2 regions of the Oxobacter pfennigii genome follow, and region 1 is predicted to be linked to the other one. Evidence: riboswitches for the same ligand, from Rfam matches in the RefSeq annotation. Region 1 holds a riboswitch; the other holds the start of a gene.
The links. Region 1 has a riboswitch for S-adenosylmethionine ahead of OXPF_RS01435 (trans-sulfuration enzyme family protein). Riboswitches for the same ligand answer to the same signal wherever they lie in the genome.

Region 2: linked by a shared signal. The riboswitch ahead of metK (methionine adenosyltransferase) and the one ahead of OXPF_RS01435 (trans-sulfuration enzyme family protein) in region 1 are both predicted to bind S-adenosylmethionine.

Annotation. Positions count from the first base shown of each region.
Region 1 is NZ_LKET01000014.1:114,065-120,186, reverse strand. It holds gene OXPF_RS01460 (ABC transporter ATP-binding protein) at 1-478, shown strand, start outside; gene OXPF_RS01455 (ABC transporter substrate-binding protein) at 508-1,605, shown strand; gene OXPF_RS01450 (NifB/NifX family molybdenum-iron cluster-binding protein) at 1,721-2,089, shown strand; gene nifH (nitrogenase iron protein) at 2,091-2,969, shown strand; gene OXPF_RS01440 (RrF2 family transcriptional regulator) at 3,125-3,571, shown strand; SAM riboswitch class I at 3,725-3,839, shown strand; gene OXPF_RS01435 (trans-sulfuration enzyme family protein) at 3,984-5,135, shown strand; gene OXPF_RS01430 (homoserine dehydrogenase) at 5,202-6,122, opposite strand, start outside.
Region 2 is NZ_LKET01000029.1:213,324-219,445, reverse strand. It holds gene OXPF_RS08910 (cupin domain-containing protein) at 1-119, shown strand, start outside; gene OXPF_RS08905 (DUF5661 family protein) at 347-718, opposite strand; gene metK (methionine adenosyltransferase) at 832-2,025, opposite strand; SAM riboswitch class I at 2,180-2,280, opposite strand; gene OXPF_RS08895 (flagellar hook-basal body complex protein) at 2,383-3,174, opposite strand; gene OXPF_RS22435 (hypothetical protein) at 3,189-3,365, opposite strand; gene OXPF_RS08890 (hypothetical protein) at 3,365-3,835, opposite strand; gene OXPF_RS08885 (FliA/WhiG family RNA polymerase sigma factor) at 3,868-4,584, opposite strand; gene OXPF_RS08880 (MinD/ParA family protein) at 4,628-5,509, opposite strand; gene flhF (flagellar biosynthesis GTPase FlhF) at 5,509-6,122, opposite strand, start outside.

The sequences.
Region 1 (6,122 bases):
TGGTTTAAAAGTCAGGAACATATACAAGGATAAGGAAAATGAAGTATTGGATTTTATACGGCTTGTAGGCCTGGAAGGCTTTGAAAAATCCTATCCTCACCAGTTATCGGGGGGTATGGCTCAAAGAGCAGCCCTTGCAAGGGCCTTAGTCAATCATCCCAAGGTATTGCTCTTGGATGAGCCTTTTGGAGCGCTGGATGCCTTCACCAGGATGAATATGCAGGATGAGCTTATAAAGATATGGCAGGAGAGGGGAACTACTACTGTAATGGTAACCCATGATGTAGATGAAGCCATTTATTTAAGCGACAGGATATTTGTTATGACACCAAGGCCCGCTAAAATCGAAAGTATAATCCAGGTAGATATAAGCCGGCCCCGCGGAAGGGACTTACCTGACTTTTTAAACTTAAGAGCTAAGATATTAAAAATTCTCAATTTTGCGGGAAAAACAGAAGAAATACAATATTACCTTTAAATTATTATAAAAAGAAGAGGAGAATGAAAATGATTACAAAGAAAAGCTCTGTGACTAAAAGAAAAAGAGGAAGGTTGCTGCTTATACCCCTCTTTGCCATCACTTTGGTGATGACAGTTCTTGCCGGCTGTTCTTCAAACCAGACCCCTTCTGGTTCAACTGCCACACCAGGCAGCAGTACACCTGCTCCCACAGTTGAAGCCGACCAGAGTAAGGATTTTGTATTAAGAATAGGTTATGGCGGAAGTCTGTGCGAAGCCCCTTTGCATATGGCATATGAAAAGGGTTATTTTGAGGAAGAGGGCTTAAAGGTTGAACTTACCAAGCTAGCCCCCGGAACAATTTTTGATGCGGTAACAGCCAATCAGGTTGATGCCGGTTTCAGTCTTCTTGCCAGCTTGGTTCAGCCCCTTTCAAACGGATTACCGGTAAAAATTACTACAGGATTGCACACCGGATGCGACAAGGTACTGGCTAAAAAGGATTCAGGAATTACAAGCCCGGCTGATTTCAAGGGAAAGAAAGTAGGAGTTCCAAGCATGACCAGCAGCCCCATTATATTCACAAAGCGCGTATTGGCTGATAATGGAATTGGTGTCGGCGTTCAGAATTCCGAAGTAGAATTCGTAGTATACAGCACCACAGATTTACCAATCGCACTTGAAAACGGAGCAGTTGATGCCATTGCCATGAATGATCCCACAGCTACAATCGCTGCCAATGAATATGACCTGAATGTAGTCTTTGATTCAGCCCTTGATGCACCATATAAGGATCAATACTGCTGCTCAGCATTTGTACGGGAAAATATTGTAACTGATTATCCTGATATAGCCGCAAAATATACCAGAGCTATGCAGAAGGCCAGCGCATGGGTACAGGAAAATCAGGATGAAGCAGCTAAAATACAGGTAGATAATAAATGGGTAGCCGGAGATGCTGAAGTAAATGCAAAAGTGTTAAAGACATTTAATTATATTCCTTCAGTAAGCGGTGCATATGATGCTTTCGGTATAACTGCAAAACAACTTCAGGAAGTAGGAATGCTTGATGCAGGTGTTGATGTGGATAATCTTCATAAAAACAGCTTTACAGCACTGGACGGCATACCTGAAGAATATAAATAAATAATATCTGACTTTACAATATACCTCCTTTACTGAATTAGATGCGCCGTCCATAGAAAAATCGGGTGGCGCATCAAATTTAATTTAAAATATTAACTCTATGGAGGCGGTTCTCATGGGCGGAAAATGGCGTGTGGCAGTTGCCAGTACAGACGGAAAAGTGATAAATGAACATTTTGGACGGGCAAAGGATTTTTTTATCATCGATATCAAATCCGATGGCTCCAGAGAGTATATAGAAAGACGTATTGTTACACCTCTTTGCGCAAATGGGGAACATAAGAATGAAGAACTTTCATATGTTATAAATGCGCTTTCAGACTGTACGGCAGTGCTGGTTGCAAGGGTCGGAATGGGCGTGAAAAGAGCCCTGGAAATAAACAAAATATCAGTTTTCGAGCAGCCTGATTATATTGAAAATGCTTTAACAAAACTAACAAATTACTTTATCAAAACAAATCATTCTTATATGGAGGAAAAATGACATGTCAAAAAAAATTACTCAGATTGCAATCTACGGTAAAGGCGGTATAGGTAAATCCACCACTACTTCAAATTTGTCAGCTGCCCTTTCTAAAATGGGATATAAAGTAATGCAATTCGGATGCGACCCTAAAAGCGATTCTACCAATACCTTAAGGGGCGGCACTTATATACCCACAGTACTTGATACCTTAAGAGAAAAAAGTACGGTAAATGCCCATGACGTAATACATGAGGGCTTTAACGGTGTTTATTGTGTTGAAGCCGGCGGTCCTGCTCCCGGTGTAGGATGCGCAGGACGGGGTATTATAACTGCAGTGGAACTTTTTAAACAGCAGCGTATATTTGAAGAGCTGGATCTTGATTTTGTCATATATGATGTATTGGGAGACGTCGTATGCGGAGGATTTGCCGTACCAATACGGGAAGGAATAGCCGAGCATGTATTTACCGTTTCATCTGCTGATTTTATGGCTATTTATGCTGCAAACAACCTTTTCAAAGGTATAAAAAAATATTCCAATTCAGGCGGTGCACTGCTTGGCGGTGTTATTGCAAATTCCATTAACGCTCCTTATGCAAGGGAAATAGTCGATGATTTTATCACCCAGACTAAAACCCAGGTTGTGGAATATATACCCCGTTCAGTCACGGTTACTCAATGTGAGCTTCAGGGGAAAACCACCATTGAAGCAGCACCGGGTTCAGAACAGGCTAAGGTTTATTTAAGCCTTGCAAATAAAATCGCAAACCACACAGATTCAAAATCACCGGAACCTTTAGGAGTACAGGAACTGAGGGATTGGGCTTCAAAATGGGCGGATTATCTTTTAGCTCTGGAAACAGGAGTTATAAGACCCGAGCTTTCAAGCAATATATAATGCACTATCTATCATTTCATATATGAAAAAATAAATTCCTGACTATGGGGATTGGGTTTTTAGAATTTTCCATGGTGGCTATACTATTGACAAGGATATTTTTTTCAAATATTATCAAATAGATAAAGTATAAGTATGAAATGGAGATTTAACATATGAGGATATCTGTAAAGGGACGTTATGCGATTATCGCTTTGATAAACATGGCTCAATTATATAACAACGGTGAATATATTACGATAATTAGTATTTCAGAAAGGTTAGGGATATCCAAAATATATTTGGAACAGGTTTTCTCACTGCTGAAAAGAGGAGGCTTGGTCAATTCTGTAAAAGGAGCCCAGGGAGGGTATCAGCTTTCCCGGGTGCCTCAGGAAATAACTGTTTATGATATTCTGACAGCAGTGGAACTTACTCTTTTTGAAAGAACGGAAGAGACTGTTTCGCCTGGATTTCCTGAAATTGAAACAGCTTTACGGCGATCAGTTTTCGATCCTCTGGATGATGCGGTTAAAACTGCATTGCAAGGAATAACTTTGTATGATTTAGCAGATGAGATAGAAAAATATAGAACAGATCAAGGATATATGTTTTTCATTTAGTTGTGTATATGTAATGTGTTTTGGGCTGCGCATCAGTTATTAATCAATGCAAAAAGTTTCATTGCGAATTTATATAGAACAGTATTATAGTTAATTCTGCTTGACACATTATATTTATAATGATAACATTAGAAAAATTAAATACTTGAACAATTCTCATCAAGAGAGGCAGAGGGACTGGCCCGATGAAGCCTCGGCAACCTTCAGATTCATTTATCTGAAAAGGTGCCAATTCCTACGCTTGATTAATTTAAGTGGAAGATGAGAGAGGATAGTAACAAAATGGTGGAAATTTATTAACCTCTTTCGTCCATAATTATTGGTGAAGGAGGTTTTTAATTTTATCCAATAAAAACTATAAAAGAATATCAATGATTGAAATAAAATTACAAATATGCAGGAGGAGTTTACTATGAAAGAGGATTATTATTGTATTGATACGCAAGTTGTACATGGATATAAAGGATATGATGAAAAAACAGGAGCCATAAGTTTTCCCATTTATCAGAGTGCTACATTCAGGCATCCTGGTTTGAATCAGAGTACGGGATATGATTATTCAAGGCTTCAAAACCCGACAAGAGAAGAATTGGAAAAAACAATCGCAAAGCTTGAGTCGGGTAAAGAAGGCTTGGCATTCTCAACAGGGATGGCTGCTATAACAGCAATAGCTACCATATTTTCTGCAGGTGATCATATTATTATATCTGATGATCTCTATGGAGGTACTTACAGGCTATTTGAAGAAATATACAAGAAGTATGGAATAGAAACTTCATATCTGAATACCAGTAATTTAGAAACGATGATACAAGGAATAAAAAATAATACAAAGGCGATTTTAATTGAAACCCCATCAAACCCAATGATGAAGGTTACTGATATAGCGGAAGTTGTAAAAACTGCAAAGCAGAAAGGCATACTGACCATAGTAGATAATACATTTTTAACGCCATATTATCAGAAACCTTTAAACTTTGGAGTTGATATAGTAGTACACAGCGGTACTAAATATCTTGGAGGGCATAATGATACGCTGGCGGGATTAATTGTTGTAAATGATGAAGAACTGATTGAAAGGTTCAGGTTTATACAAAAATCCACCGGAGCTGTTTTGTCTCCTTTCGACAGCTGGCTTATACTAAGGGGGATAAAAACTCTTGCGATAAGGATGGATAAACAGCAGAATAATGCCCTTGAGATAGCAAAATGGCTGCATGAAAATAATGAAGTAGAGAAGGTTTATTATGTTGGATTGCCATGGCATGATGAATATCAGGTATCCATTAAACAAGCTACCGGGTTTGGTTCAATGATTTCATTTACAGTAAAGTCTGTGGAAATGGTAGCAAAAATATTAAAAAATGTGAAGGTCATTACTTTTGCGGAAAGCCTGGGGGGAGTAGAAAGTCTTATTACCTATCCTTATGTGCAAACACATGAAGCAATACCGGTAGAAATGCGAAACAGGCTGGGGGTAACAGACAAGCTCTTAAGGTTATCCATAGGTATAGAAAATGTAACTGATTTAATAAAGGATCTTGAACAAGCCATTGGCAGATAAAACAGTCGATTTCTTTGCTGTTAAATAAATAAGCTTATTGCTGTATTTCGCAGCAATAAGCTTATTTTAATATAAATCTTCTATCCTTATTATATTTTCAACTTTATCAACATAATGAATATCCATTATCTTGTTTAAAGCTTTATCTAAATTTGTTTTTGACGTACAGCCGGTCTTTAACGCAAAATAAACAGTATTCTGAGATTCAACGTTTTTAATAATATTTAAAATATTGATATCATTTTCTGCAAATATGGATTTTATTTTATCGAAAACATGGGGAATATTCCCGGCACTAGCCCTGATATAATATGATGATACGACTTCTTCAGCAGAGCAGACCTTCTTTTGAATAGTATCATTTTTAAACAGCCTTTTGAAGGGTAAATCCCTTTTATTTCTCAATATGGATATTATATCTCCCACTACTGCACTGCCGGTTGGCAAATCTCCTGCCCCTCTTCCGTAAAACATCAAGTCCCCTGCGGCATTCCCCTTAATTAGGATTGCATTAAAGGAATCCTTAACATTTGAAAGTGCGTGGAAAGCAGGCACCATTGCCGGATGAACCTTAAGCTCTAATTTATCACCTTTATCCCTGGCAACAGCCAGAAGCTTGATTGCATACCCTAATTCTTGTGCATATTTAATGTCTATTGATTCAATGTTTCGAATTCCTTCTCTGTGGATTGTATTAACATCAATTTTTGTATCAAAAGCAAGGGAAGCTAATATTAAAAGCTTGTATAAAGCATCATAGCCTTCCACATCGGAAGTAGGATCTGCCTCGGCAAGTCCATTTATTTGTGCTTCCTTTAAAGCGTTCTGGAAATTCACTCCATCATCGGCCATCTTAGAAAGAATGTAATTTGTTGTGCCGTTTACAATACCTATAATTTCTTCGATTTTATTGGCAGTAAGACTTTCGGTTATATTTTTAATTATAGGTATACCGCCGCCGACACTTGCTTCAAAACATAGTTGTAC
Region 2 (6,122 bases), on a different contig from region 1:
GCGGCCAGATAATCAATATCCCTTATCAAACGAAGATGAATGTAAACAATTTTGGCGGTGGCGTATTGGAGTTTTTTGTGGTAAAATCTCCTAACCCCAAACACTACAAGAAAGACTGACCTTTGGAAAAATACTTACAGCTTGATCTGCAGATAAACATAGCTGCTTGCACCATCACTTCGCATTTATTAAATAAAGGAATCAAATGTTATCTATTTCATTGTTGACTACTCTTGCTGATTATTATACCCCATTTCTTACCTAAAATATAGCAAAACCGTGTAAAATCAACATTTTACACGGTTTGCCTCTAATTATCTCCGGGACTTTTGACCCAGCTGAACACCTATTTTCCGCTTATTCCCCAATATTGTTTTGCCTCGTCTTCCATCTTTTTAAGCCTGCTATAATAATCTGAGAATTCATTTAAGTGAGCAAGTGCTATTTTAGCAGTCATAACCGGATCATCATTTGTAACATTAGTTGCAGGATCCCTTCGGCCGTGTTCAAGCTCTACATCAAGTCCCATTCTGAACTGTTCAACGTCGAATTTACTGAAGTTAATATCCAGCATCCTTGCCAATTCAACAGCTTCTTCAGTTGTAAAGCTTTTCTTGACTTCATCTGAATTAAATCGGGGCACTGGATATGGCATCTTACAGCAGTTATATTTACGCGTCATTTCGTTGACATAGACCGGACAAATATATGGGGACATGAAAACCTCCATTAATATAATCATCAATATCATTCTATGATTTATGCCATGGTTTGCCATAGAATATGAAAGTGGACTGCTTTATATTTTTTAAAGCAGTCCACTAAAATAAATTATTTTAATTTTGCAAGCTCAGCCTTTATTTCTTCAACCTTGTTCAATTTTTCCCATGGAAGGTCAATATCGGTTCTTCCGAAGTGGCCGTAGGCCGCAGTTTGTTTGTATATAGGCCTTCTTAAATCAAGGTCCCTTATAATTGCCGCCGGCCTTAAATCAAATACCTTGTTTATTATATTTACAATAGTATCATCTGCAACGACACCTGTGCCCGAGGTATCAACTTCTATTGAAACAGGCCTTGCCACACCGATGGCATAAGCAATTTCTATTTCAAGTTTTGTTGCAACTCCTGCTGCCACCAGATTTTTAGCAACCCATCTTGCCGCATATGCTGCGGAACGGTCTACCTTCGTGGGGTCTTTTCCCGAGAATGCACCGCCGCCGTGTCTTGCATATCCGCCGTAAGTGTCAACGATAATCTTTCTTCCTGTAAGTCCTGAATCGCCCTGAGGCCCTCCTACAACAAACCTTCCTGTTGGATTGATGAAATACCTTGTATTTGCATCCAGATATTTTTCAGGAATTATTTCTTTTATTACATGCTCAATCATATCTTTTTCTATCTGCTCATGACTGACTTCCGGTCCGTGCTGTGTGGATATAACAACTGTATCCACTCTTACCGGGGTATTATCCGCATATTCCACGGTAACCTGAGTCTTTCCGTCCGGCCTTAAATAATTCAAAGTACCGTTTTTTCTGACTTCAGTAAGCCTTCTTGAAAGCTTGTGGGCAAGAGATATGGGAAGGGGCATTAATTCAGGTGTTTCGGCGCAGGCAAATCCAAACATCATGCCCTGATCTCCCGCACCTATGGCTTCTATTTTATCGAATTCCTCTCCATGCTTTGCTTCAAGAGCTTTGTCAACTCCGAGGGCGATATCGGCTGACTGTTCATCAATGGAAGTCAATACCGCACAGGTATCGCAGTCAAATCCGTATTTAGCCCTGGTATAGCCTATTTCCTCGATTGTGCGCCTTACTACTTTTGGTATATCCACATAGCAGTTTGTTGATATCTCTCCCATAACCAAAACTAAGCCTGTGGTTACTGCTGTTTCGCAGGCAACCCTTGCGTTAGGGTCTTTAGAAAAAATTTCGTCTAAAACTGCATCTGATATCTGATCGCATATTTTATCCGGATGTCCTTCTGTAACTGACTCTGAAGTAAAAAGTCTTTTAGTCATTTTATAACTCCTCCTTTTGATAACAGGGGCTTCTTTAATATGTAAATTATTCTTTTATCATTAGTTTGTTCAATATAAGAATTCCCTGAAAAAAATTTTTTTTTACACATTTACACAAAAAATAATACCTCTTCAGACGAAGAGGTTTTCCCTACCCTCATCTCGCGGCAATTATCCGCAGGAATTGGCACCTTGGCATAAAATGCTGGTTGCCGGGTTTCATCGGGCCTATCCCTCCACCTCTCTTGATAAGAGTGTATAAAACACATATATTTATTTACCAATTATATAATATATCATACTCACATTTAGTTGTCAATAATTATGAAATAAATCGAAAAATATAATTTTTTGCTGTTATTTCAAGGCTCCTACTTCATTTACAGATTTGTTCAAGGTCTCGTCTATTGATGCAATTACCCTCTGGTTTGCCTGAAAGCTTCTGATATTCACTATCATATTGGTCATTTCGCTGGTTAAATCCACATTGGACTGCTCTAAAATTCCCTGGCGGATATCAATATTCTGCGCTTCGGCTATCACAGGCTCATCTCCAGTAATGATTAGATTATTGCCTGCTTTTGCTATATTGTTATAATCCACAAAATCAACAGTAATTATTCGGTATCTGTCCACATTATCCACAGTTATAATACCGCTATCATTGACAGTAACCTGTCCACTGCCAACAACAGCAGGACCTGTCTCTCCTGTTTCCAAATCTTCCGCCATTAAAAATTCACCGTCAAGGTTTACAATTCTTCCCTCTGCATCCAATATAAAGCTTCCGTCCCTTGTATACCTTGCAGTCTCATTTATGTCATCATAGCTTCTTACTTCAAAAAAGCCCTGGCCAACAATCGCCAAATCAAGAGGATTTCCTGTCTCCATGAAATTTCCCTGACTGAAATCCGTGTATACTTCACCTTTGTGAACACCAAGAGATAGCGGACCTATATCTTTTCTCTCTAAAATACCGTTTCCTGTATCCTGTACGGTTTGCAGCATCACTTGGGAGAAAGATTCTGAAACCACCTTGTCCTGCTTGTATCCTATAGTAGTTGAATTTGCCATATTGTTTGCTGATGCGTCCTGCTTTGCCTGAATATTCTTCATACCGGCTGCCGCGGTATATATTCCTCTTAACATGCAATCACCTCCATTTACTTATTATACAGAGCCTTTATTTCATCCTGAAAAACCATACCCTTTTCCCGGGCAAGCCTTATCAGTTCATCATCCGATATTTTAGGTTTAGGTGCAGCCATCATTATCAAGGATGCCAAAACAAACCCTATCCCCATTCCTAATATAACCTTTTTATCCGAAAAAAGTGCCACTATTTTTTCATACCAAGCCTTAATAATACCTCCCCCTTCAGTATACCCAGCCTGTCTGCAATTTCTTCCACGCTCAAGCCTTCATCCTTCAAAAGGGCTGCCTGCTTGTTTACGTCCTTTAAATCATCCTTGTTTAATTTTAGCTGGGTGTTTTCTTTATGATCAATTGTATATGTTTCCTCAATTGCTTTAACTTCTTCTTTTACTTCCCTGCTTTCCTTTAGCCTTCCTATTTCACTCCAGAGTAAGTCCAATTTATCCTCCAAAGTGTCCAATTTATACATGATATCGCTTTCCTCCAAGAATTCCTTGAACTTTTCCTCATAACCCAATACCTGAAAGACAAACTCCGGCTTTGGTATCTCCTGCTCCTCAGCAGCCTTTTCAACAACAGGCTCACTTCTTTTCTGGGAACCCCTTACTCCTATTATAATTAATATAATTCCAACAGCAAAAACTATATACTGCATATATCCTCCAAACATATGACATAGGCGAATAGCTACTGATATTTAAGCTTTTTAAGGTTGTCCCTTAATCTTAATATAACCCTGCTGTGCAGCTGGGAAACCCTTGATTCGGATATACTCATTATCTGCCCTATTTCTTTCAGTGTTAATTTTTCATAATAGTAAAGACTTAAAACAAGTTTATCCTTTTCATTGAGCATTTCAATGGATTTCTTTAAAAGCTGCATTTTTTCTTTGTCTTCCAGTATCATTTCGGGGCGGGGGCTTTTAACATCCTCTATTGTGGCAGATAAAAATATATCATCATCGTCGGAATGGAATATTATCTCATCTAAAGAAACCACAGAAAGGTAATTCACATATCCCTCAATCTTTTGCAAATCCTCAATAGGTAAGTCAAGAGCTTCGGAGAGCTCGCTGTTTTTAGGATCTCTGCCCAGTTTTTCCTTTAGTTCTTCCCTTACCTCATTAAGCCTTGTGACCTTTCCCATGGCGCTTCTGGGCATCCAGCTTATCTTTCTCAATTCATCGATTATTGCACCCTTGATTCTTAAACTGGCATAGGTTTCAAATTTTACTCCCCTTTTGGGGTCGAACTTGTCTATTGCATCAATAAGGCCTATGACACCATAATTAATAAGGTCATCAGAATCCACAGGCGACATTTTTCCAATAGCTATCCTGCTTGCAATAAATTTTACCAGCGGAAGATATCTTAATATTGTATCTTCTCTGCTTTCACAATCCATAGCATATAAACCCAATTTGAAACCCTCCTCTCGAAATAATTTATCAGTCCAGTTTGCTGAAAAGATAGGAAATTTTATTAATAAAACCTTTTATACCGCCGCCTGTACTCTTTGTCTCAACCTCGTTTCCTAAAAGGGATGCAGCAATTGTGTTCAGGCATTTGCTGGCATCACAGGATGGATAGGCCACCTTGAAAGGTATCTGGTCCATGACGGCCGCCCTTACCTTTAAATCATCTATAACATAACCTAAGTAATTAACATCCTTATTAAGAAAATTCTTAACTGCCCTTGACAGTCTTTGATAGGTTACTTCCCCCTGCTTGGGAGTCATAGCCCTGTTTACCACCAGATTAATCCTGGTCTTGGGAAGGTGGCTTAAAGTTACCTTCATCAGACTGTATGCGTCGGTAATTGCCGTAGGTTCCGGAGTTGTAACGACTATAACCTCATCGGATACGGCAATAAAGCCCAATATATTTTTTGATATTCCGGCGCCTGTATCCACTATCAAAATATCCGTATCCTTAAGATCGCTGAATTTATCCGATAGTATCTTTCTCTGAGATTCTGTCAATTCAGCCAAGCTCTCTATTCCTGAGCCTCCCGGAACAACCTTTATACCTCCCGGACCGTTTATCAATATATCATTTATACCTTTATTGCTGAAAATCACGTCGTAAAGATTGGATTTTGCTATAACGCCTATTATTACATCAACGTTGGCAAGGCCTAGATCCGCATCCAAAACTACTACATCATTACCCTGCTCCTTTAATGCTATGGCAAGGTTCACCGAAAAATTGGTTTTTCCCACTCCGCCTTTACCGCTGGCCACGGTAATAACCCTGATATCCCGCTTGTTTTTCTTTTTCCTTTTTCGATACTCCGCAACATGCCTTCTGAGGTTTTGAGCCTGGTCCATTACATCGCCCCCTCACCTAAAATAAGATCAAGGAGCTTTTCTTTTGTAGCTTCTTCAATATCGTCAGGCACGTTTTGCCCTATTGCTATATAAGATACAGGAGCCTTTGTATTGCTTATTACATTCAAAATGGAACCATAGGTTGTTGTTTCATCGAATTTAGTGAGAATTATATTGTCGTAATTCATGGCGCTGAAACCATCAAGTATTTTCAAAAGATCATTGTATTTAGTGGTCATGCTGACCACTAATGTTATGCTGTCAGGCTTTAATTTATCAAGATACATCCTAAGCTCAGACAGCTGCATCAAGTTCTTGACGCTTCTTCCTGTGGTATCGATGTAAATATAATCACAGCCAGAGAGATTTTTAATGGACTTTTCTACATCCCTTGTATGGTTTATTACCTCAAAAGGCAGCCCTAATATATCCGCATAAATTCTAAGCTGCTCAACAGCCCCTATTCTATAAGTATCAATTGTTATAAGTCCAACCTTTTTGCCCGAACTTAAAGCCTTCAGAGCAGCAAGCTTGGCAATGGTTGTGGTTTTTCCCACGCCTGTAGGACCGACAAAGGCCATGAGCCTTCCTTCGCCTAATTTTTCAACATTTA